2 regions of the Peribacillus sp. YIM B13481 genome follow, and region 2 is predicted to be linked to the other one. Evidence: riboswitches for the same ligand, from Rfam matches in the RefSeq annotation. Region 2 holds a riboswitch; the other holds the start of a gene.
The links. A riboswitch is a leader RNA that binds a small molecule or an ion and turns the genes downstream of it on or off. The one in region 2 is predicted to bind glycine.

Region 1 (4,402 bases), on a different contig from region 2:
TTCCACGTTTAAATCCGCCTCGGAATGGGACTGAAGAAATTCCATTCTGTTGAAGGTACCATTGTAGATAAAGCTGAGTAGCTCGGTATTCGGTAAAGATAATCACTTTGTCATCAATTTTCTTGATCAGTTCCAAAGCTTTTTCAGCTTTTGAATTCTGAACCGTTTCATTCACTTTTGTAAATAAATCATCAAGCTTTGCCAAAAAGTCAGGGGTAGGCTGGTCGTATTTGGCTTTCATGTTTTTTAAAGTATAAAAGACCGCCTCTCTGCTGCTGCAGGCTTCTCTTTGGAGAGTGAGAGCTGAAAAGGCGCTTCCTTTTGTTCCATCAGAAATAGGTTTGAATTTTGAAACTGCATCGTACAATGCCTGCTCGGTTGGAGAAAATTCAATGGTGATGGTTTCCACATGCCTTTTTGTCCATTCAATACCAGTATCGGCCCGCCGGTTTCGAATCATCACAGTGTTGACCAATTCCTTTAGGTGTTCATCTTCAATTATGTTCCGGCCTTTCCCTTTATATTTTTCCGAAAAGAGTGAGGCATTTCCCAAGTGGCCTGGTTTTAATAACGAAACGAGGTGAAAAATTTCCTCGACTTTATTTTGAATGGGAGTAGCTGTCAGGAGTAAACAAAATTTCTTTTTCAGATTTTGGACGAATTCATAGTTCTTCGTCTTATTATTTTTAAGTTTATGAGCTTCATCAATGATGATGAAGTCATATTCCTGATTGAAAATGATATCACGATGTGGAGCGCGTTTCGCTGTATCAATGGATGAAATGACCACATCACAGGAGTCCCATACATAACTTTTTCTCTGAACGACTGCCGGAATATGAAACTTCGTATTCAATTCAAAAGCCCATTGTGTTACAAGGGAAGCTGGTACAAGGATCAATACCTTCTTTACAAGGCCTCTGATCATATACTCCTTTAGGATCAAGCCGGCTTCAATTGTTTTTCCGAGACCTACTTCATCTGCTAAAATGGCCTTTCCATTCATCTTTTCCACCACTTGCTTTGCAGCTTCCAATTGATGGGGAAGCGGGGTTAACTGAGGAAGGTGCTTGGGTGCCTGTAAACCTTCAAAATCAGGAATGATGAGATTTTCCTCCATTTTAACCGCCAACTTATAAAGCTCCCAATTTCCCCATGGACCATCATTTTCCACTTTTTGTAAAAACTCGTCATTCCATTCAGAATTGAAGGATATATTGATTTTCATAGAAATAACTCCCTCTTAAATCATAAATTCCTTAATATAAGGTCAAAAACCGAACATTTCATATGTGAAGTAAGAAAAATATTTCTCTTCAAAAGATATTGCAGAGATAAGTTTCTTAGGGTAGGATATAAGTATATTTAGAAAATTCCAATTTCCAAACGCTAAAAAGAATTTTTGTATCGATTTTGCAGTTCGCGTTTTCTTAGTATGGGCTATAGGTACCTGCTTTATCCATGATTACCGAAGGAGATCATTTAAACGTTTTTCTGGAGTTTTTGGAGATTTGGCAGAGAATGCATTCTATGATGCTCAAAGGTTTTACTAATGGGTGGGGCTTATTCGCTTAATTTCATTGGTAGACCATAATATGCGGGTGAAGATAAGGGGAGAGACTACGGATGTAGCGCCGAAGGAGCAAACTTAGCAGTGAATCTCTCAGGCAAAAGAACTCTTATTGGACGCAACTCTGGAGAGCGCCGCCCGTTTGGGACGGCCACCAAAGGGGAAAACCTATTATATAGGTAAACTTTCAGGTTTCAGGACAGAGAAAAAGCTCAAACGGGCTTTCTCTGTCCTTTTTTGTGCTTTTTTCACATCATGAATCAGAATATCTGATGCGTAAGGACAAAAAGCTTTGATAATGAAGCCAATTTAATTTTAAAAAATCTGAGGGGGGTCATTTTTTGACCAATTTAAAAAGAACACCACTATTTGAGGTTTATCGTGAATACGGAGGGAAAACGATTGATTTTGGCGGCTGGGAACTTCCTGTCCAATTTTCGGGTATAAAGGACGAACATGAAGCCGTACGTACAAAAGCGGGTCTGTTCGATGTATCGCATATGGGGGAAGTTGATGTTAAGGGTCCTGGGAGCCTTTCCTTTTTACAGAAGATGCTGACTAATGATATATCAAAGCTGCAAACGGGCGGTGCCCAATATTCGGCCATGTGTTATGAAAACGGCGGGACGGTTGATGATCTCATCGTTTATAAAAGGGCGGAAGACGACTATCTGCTCGTGGTCAATGCAGCGAATACAGAAAAAGATTTCGATTGGCTGCAAGCTAATCTAACGGAAGATGCCCAAATTACGAATGTATCGAGTGACTATATACAGCTAGCACTTCAAGGACCATCTGCAGAGAAGATATTGCAAAAACTTTCAGAAAATACTGCCTTAAGTGAAATTGGATTTTTCAAGTTCAAGGAGAATGTCATGATAAATGGTATCTCCACGTTGGTATCCCGTACTGGATATACTGGTGAAGATGGTTTTGAAATATATAGCGACAGTGAAAACGGCCCTGCCCTTTGGAAGGCGATAATGGATGCCGGAAAGGAAGAAGGGATACAGCCGATTGGTTTAGGTGCTCGTGATACCCTGCGTTTTGAAGCGAAACTGCCGCTGTATGGGCAGGAGCTTTCAGCGGACATTACTCCAATAGAAGCCGGGATTGGTTTTGCGGTAAAAGTGGATAAGGAAGCCGATTTTTTCGGGAAAGCCGTTCTTGCTGAACAAAAGGAGAAAGGGGCACCCCGGAAGCTTGTGGGAATTGAAATGATTGACCGTGGCATTCCTCGTCATGGGTATAAGGTCTACAGCGGGGACAAAGTCATTGGGGAGGTCACGACTGGTACCCAATCACCAACGTTGAAGAAAAACGTAGGATTGGTACTTATCGATAAGGAATATTCGGTGCTGGATGCGGAAATTGAAGTGGAAATCCGTTCCAAACGTTTGAAAGCCGTTATAATACAAACACCTTTTTATAAAAAACCACGTAAATAGAGGGGAATGGTCATTAGATGAAACATCGTTATTTACCCATGACAGAGCAAGATAAACAAGAAATGCTGGAAGTTATAGGGGTACCTGCTGTTGAAGAACTTTTCAATGATATCCCTGAAAGTGTTCGCTTTCAAGGAGAATACGATATCAAGCCTGCTAAATCGGAACCTGCATTAATGAAAGAATTATCAAGGCTTGCTGCCAAGAATGCGGATCTTAAAAATTATGCTTCCTTCCTTGGTGCGGGTGTCTATGACCATTATGCACCGGTCATCGTCGATCACGTTCTTTCCCGTTCTGAATTTTATACGGCTTATACTCCCTATCAGCCCGAAATTTCACAGGGTGAGCTGCAAGCCATCTTTGAATATCAAACGATGATTTGTGAATTGACGGGTATGGATGTAGCTAACTCCTCCATGTATGACGGCGGGACTTCGCTGGCTGAGGCGGCCATGCTTGCTTCAGGTCAGACACGGCGCAAGAAGATTCTCATTTCAGGAGCAGTTCATCCTGAATCAAGAGAAGTTGTGAAGACATATGCCAAAGGGCAACGCGTGGAAGTGATTGAAATTCCTTATAAAGACGGTGTGACGGACATGGCTGCTTTAAAGGAATTAATGAATGATGACATTGCAGGAGTGATTGTGCAATATCCGAATTTTTTTGGCCGGATAGAGCCATTGAAAGAAATGGAAGAAATCATTCATGGCGTCAAGTCCATGTTTATCGTTTCCAGTAATCCGCTTGCACTGGGGGCTTTGACACCCCCAGGTTCACTCGGTGCAGATATCGTAACGGGAGATGCTCAGCCATTCGGCATTCCAGCGGCATTTGGGGGACCTCATTGTGGATATTTTGCCGTTACTAATAAACTTGTTCGGAAAGTTCCGGGCCGGCTCGTCGGTCAAACGGTGGATGAAAATGGAAAAAGGGGGTTTGTGTTGACACTTCAAGCTCGTGAGCAGCACATTCGCCGTGATAAGGCCACATCCAACATTTGTTCCAATCAAGCGTTGAATGCCTTGGCAGCTTCTGTTGCAATGACGGCGCTTGGGAAAAAGGGTGTCAAAGAAATGGCCGTGCAAAATATTCAAAAAGCGCACTATGCGAAAAAAGCTATAAAGGCAAAAGGGATAGAAGTGATGTTCGACGGTCCTTCGTTTAATGAATTTGTCATTAAACTGCCTGCTTCGTTTTCAGAAATCAATAAAAACCTTTTTGAAAAAGGGATGATTGGCGGCTTCGATTTAGGGACGGTTTATCCTGAGCTGAAAGACCATATGCTGGTTGCGGTAACGGAACTTAGAACAAAAGAAGAAATCGATGCACTTGCGCAGGAATTGGGGGATCAACATGAATAATCAAGATCAATCACTCATTT
Region 2 (4,402 bases):
TGCCGCCAAGGAAGGAGAAGGTCGTATAGATTTCCCCAGCCATCAGCAGGAAGACGAATATTGCACCAAAACCGCGTCCGCCCACCGTCCATTGTTCCAAGTTCATATCTTTTCCTTTTGAAGAACGAATGCCTAAAAATATCGATAGTAGTAAAAAAGCTAAAATGATTATGAGGGCAATATTCATTCCTGGTCACCTTCCCGATTCCGGGGATCCAGCTTATACATGATGCCCAAGATGGCAGAGGTAAGGACCACCCACATAGCCATCCAGAACATATTGAAAGGCATCCCTAATACATAAGGTTCTATTCTATTAACAAAAGGTAGAAATCCTAGTATGCCTATAAAAGGAACTAGAGTAAGGATATATAGAATCTTCATTAAACAAACCCCTCCGTTTTAAATAAAGTGAAACGTCCAACAATGGGGGTTTTACTTCAGTGCCACTGATGGATGGGTGAACCAAACTGGATGGAAAATTCATACATGACGGATATTCCTTCTTTGATAAGGAACCGATGATAAATATAAGCTTACACTATTTTGATATGAAATTTAATGCAGTTGCTTGATATATTTTTAGCAACAGAGCCGCTGATAAAAGATAAAGCCTTGAATTCTTATTGAGTTCAAGGCTTTATCCTTTTACTATCTTTTTTTCTGATAGTTATATAGTATCACCAAGACCATGAACCAGATTGGCGTCATGAGCAGTGATAGCCGTGTGGCTTCAGCGAATAGCATAACAATAAGGATGAACAGGAATAATCCTAAAATGGCGTAATTGATAAAGGGTGTAAAAGGAGCCCTGAAAGTTGATTCGGCTCTTAGGTCCGGCCGTGTTTTCGAATATTTGATATGTGAGATCAAGATGATGCTCCATACCCATATGAAACAGATGGCACTGATGGTTGTCACAACGGTAAATGCCTGTTCCGGTATCAGTTTGCTTAACAATGCTCCTAGTGATACAACGATTGTTGATGTTAATAAGGCATTGCTAGGAACAGCCTGTTGATTTAATTTTTCAAGTTTAGCAGGGGCTTCTCCATTCCTGCTTAACGTATAGAGTATTCGGCTTGTTGAAAATAAACCGCTGTTGCATGCAGAAGCAGCTGATGTCAAAACGACGAAATTGATGATCCCTGCAGCGACAGGAATGCCGATTAGCGCAAAGACTTCTACAAATGGGCTGCTCGTGGCATCCAGTTGTGTCCAAGGGTTGACACAGAGAATGACGAATATGGCACCTACATAGAAAAGTAAAATCCGGACTGGGATTTTATTGATGGCAGACGGAATGTTCTTTCTCGGGTTCGCCGTTTCTGCTGCTGAAACCCCGACCAATTCGACACCTACAAAGGAGAAGACGACCAGCTGTAAAGACAACAGGAATCCGGAAATTCCATTAGGGAACATGCCTCCATGAGTCCATAGGTTCGTTAGGGAAACCGTTCCCGTATTGGTATTGAAGCCGATGGCCAAGAGAATGATTCCTACGAATATCAAGGTGATGATCGTGATTACTTTTATGATGGCAAACCAGAATTCCAATTCGCCAAATAACTTAACGGTCAATAGGTTCAATCCTAACAGAATGACAAGGCATATTAGAGCCGGTATCCATTGAGGGATATCGAACCAGTATTGTATATAGACACCGACAGCTATGATATCGGCCATTGCGGTCATGATCCAACAGAACCAATATGTCCAACCGGTCACGAAGCCAGCCCATGGGCCGACATATTCGGTTGCGAATTCAGTGAATGACGTATACCCTGCATTGGATAAGAGCAATTCGCCTAGGGCTCTCATCACAAAAAACAAGGCAATTCCAATTATTAGATAGGAGAAGATGATAGATGGACCTGCCATTTGTATGGCTTTTCCGGATCCCAAAAATAAACCGGTTCCAATGGTTCCTCCTATTGCAATAAGTTGTACATGACGATTTTTTAAATCTCTTTTTAATTCCTGTTTAGCCAATTCGTACGCCCCCGTCTTTTATAGTCTTGGTAGTGAATGATTTCAAACCTGCATGGTCTTGGAGAGAGAGGTGATTTTTTCACCCAGCTTGCCAATGGTTTTCACGAGTGTTGTTTTAAGTCCAATCACAAAGTGGACAATAAAAAAAGAGATTGGATATACCAATCTCTTAAAGGGTTCAGAATAACAATTTATCATTCGTTACTCTTCTGTCCTTTTGCCTGAGATTGTGAATCCTTCGGCGCTGCATCTTGTACAGTCTCTCCAGAAGCTGCTCCTGCTATAGTGTCATCCATAGCATTCATCGCTTGCTTGTATGCGGTTGTGTAAAAATGTCTGTCTGCGGTGATCTTCCACTGCTGAAGCATTCATTATACTTATAAAATAATATTGGAATTCTATCATCTATTTTTCTGAAGGTCAACAATTTTTTTTGGGAGTTAGCCAGTCTTATATGAGGTTTATAACACATTGAAATGGTTTTAATTTTTTTGAACGTTCACTTGAAAAGACTTTGAATGGTTCAAAGCAGAAGTGATTGTTTTCTACTCTTTTTTTTATGTAATCACTATTATAAAATACTGATTCACTTTTTTTGAAAAGGTATTTTAAGATAGGAAAAATCGTCAAGATATATTTGACAACTGTTTTTTTGAAAAATACATTTGTGTTTTTACAGAGTATTTACTATTATAAGATAAGAAAACAAAATTAAAGTGTTATTTATATGATTACGATAAGGCATTTCTAACCACAATAATAAATAGAGTCGATTGGCGGTAAGGATGGAAGAGCATTGCTGCTAATATTGCATCTGGGGGAGTTAATCATGTCAAACAAGGAATTAAAGAGAGGGCTGGAGGCACGTCACATTCAAATGATAGCTTTGGGCGGAACCATTGGGGTCGGGTTATTCATGGGATCGGCGAGCACGATCAAATGGACAGGGCCTTCTGTAATGCTTGCATATGCCATCGCAGGTATATTTATATTTTTCATCATGCGTTCTATGGGGGAGATGCTATATTTAGAACCGACTACGGGTTCTTTTGCATCCTTTGCTAGCAGCTATATACATCCTTTGGCAGGTTATATGACTGCTTGGAGCAATTGGTTTCAATGGGTAATCGTAGGAATGTCCGAAATCATCGCCGTTGGAATGTATATGCAGTATTGGTTCCCGGAGTTACCAGCTTGGATTCCAGGTGTGGTCGCCATGATCATCTTGGGGGCAGCCAACCTCATTTCCGTAAAATCTTTCGGGGAATTTGAATTTTGGTTTGCGCTTATAAAAATAATAACGATTGTATTGATGATCATTGCCGGCCTTGGCCTTATTTTCTTTGGAATAGGGAATGGCGGAGACGCAATTGGATTATCGAATCTTTGGGCAAATGGCGGCTTCTTTACTGGAGGCTGGACAGGATTCTTCTTTGCGCTTTCCCTTGTCGTGGCTTCCTATCAAGGCGTTGAGCTCATCGGCATCGCGGCCGGAGAAGCGAAGAATCCAACGAAGACCGTAACAAAAGCGATCCAATCAATCATATGGCGCATTTTAATTTTCTATATTGGCGCTATATTCGTCATCGTGACGGTTTATCCATGGGATAAACTAGATGACATCGGAAGTCCATTCGTTTCAACCTTTGCTAAAATCGGTATCACAGCAGCTGCAGGCATCATTAACTTTGTCGTAATCACTGCGGCAATGTCCGGATGCAACAGTGGGATCTTCAGTGCAGGGCGTATGCTTTACACACTGGCATTGAATGGCCAAGCTCCTAAAATCTTTGCAAAAGTATCTAAAAGTGGAGTGCCGGCATATTGTACGATCGCTGTACTATTAGGATTGGGTATCGGGGTTGTCCTGAATTACCTTGCACCGCCGGAATTATTCCTTTATGTGTACAGTGCGAGTGTTTTACCCGGAATGATTCCATGGTTTGTCATACTTATCAGTGAGCTTAAATTCAGAAAGGTAAATGCTGCTGAAATGGAGAAACATCCGTTCAAAATGCCGTTTGCCCCTTACAGTAATTATGCGACAATTGCCTTTTTACTGATGGTGCTGGTGGGTATGTGGATCAATCCAAGTACCAGGATTTCCTTGGTTGTCGGGATTGTTTTCCTAGCATTGGTCGTAGTAAGTTATTACATGCTGAAAATGGATAAACGAATACCATTGGATGCTAAATCCGATGATGAGATTTCCAGTTAAGAAGTCTCGTGCCATTTTGATAAAAAGATGAGTGATACGAGTTTTTCTATAATAAGGATTTTTGGAGATCATCTTGTTTAATCTACGTTCATGACTCGAGCTTTGCCGAGTGTGTTTCCCCTTAGTATAAATATAATAGACACTAATTAAAGTTGTGCATAAATTGTGGATAAAACAAAGAGAGATAAAGAG

Region 1: it holds a riboswitch for glycine, as region 2 does, so the genes downstream of both, gcvT (glycine cleavage system aminomethyltransferase GcvT) here and ACFX4X_RS11805 (amino acid permease) in region 2, are expected to answer to the same signal.

Annotation. Positions count from the first base shown of each region.
Region 1 is NZ_JBHZPE010000003.1:153,299-157,700, forward strand. Features, by position in the region: gene ACFX4X_RS03810 (DEAD/DEAH box helicase) at 1-1,228, opposite strand, end outside; glycine riboswitch at 1,602-1,689, shown strand; glycine riboswitch at 1,693-1,775, shown strand; gene gcvT (glycine cleavage system aminomethyltransferase GcvT) at 1,912-3,018, shown strand; gene gcvPA (aminomethyl-transferring glycine dehydrogenase subunit GcvPA) at 3,036-4,382, shown strand; gene gcvPB (aminomethyl-transferring glycine dehydrogenase subunit GcvPB) at 4,375-4,402, shown strand, end outside.
Region 2 is NZ_JBHZPE010000016.1:61,758-66,159, reverse strand. Features, by position in the region: gene ACFX4X_RS11815 (sodium:solute symporter family protein) at 1-187, opposite strand, end outside; gene ACFX4X_RS11810 (DUF3311 domain-containing protein) at 184-384, opposite strand; gene ACFX4X_RS11805 (amino acid permease) at 652-1,992, opposite strand; glycine riboswitch at 2,192-2,270, opposite strand; gene ACFX4X_RS11800 (amino acid permease) at 2,822-4,210, shown strand.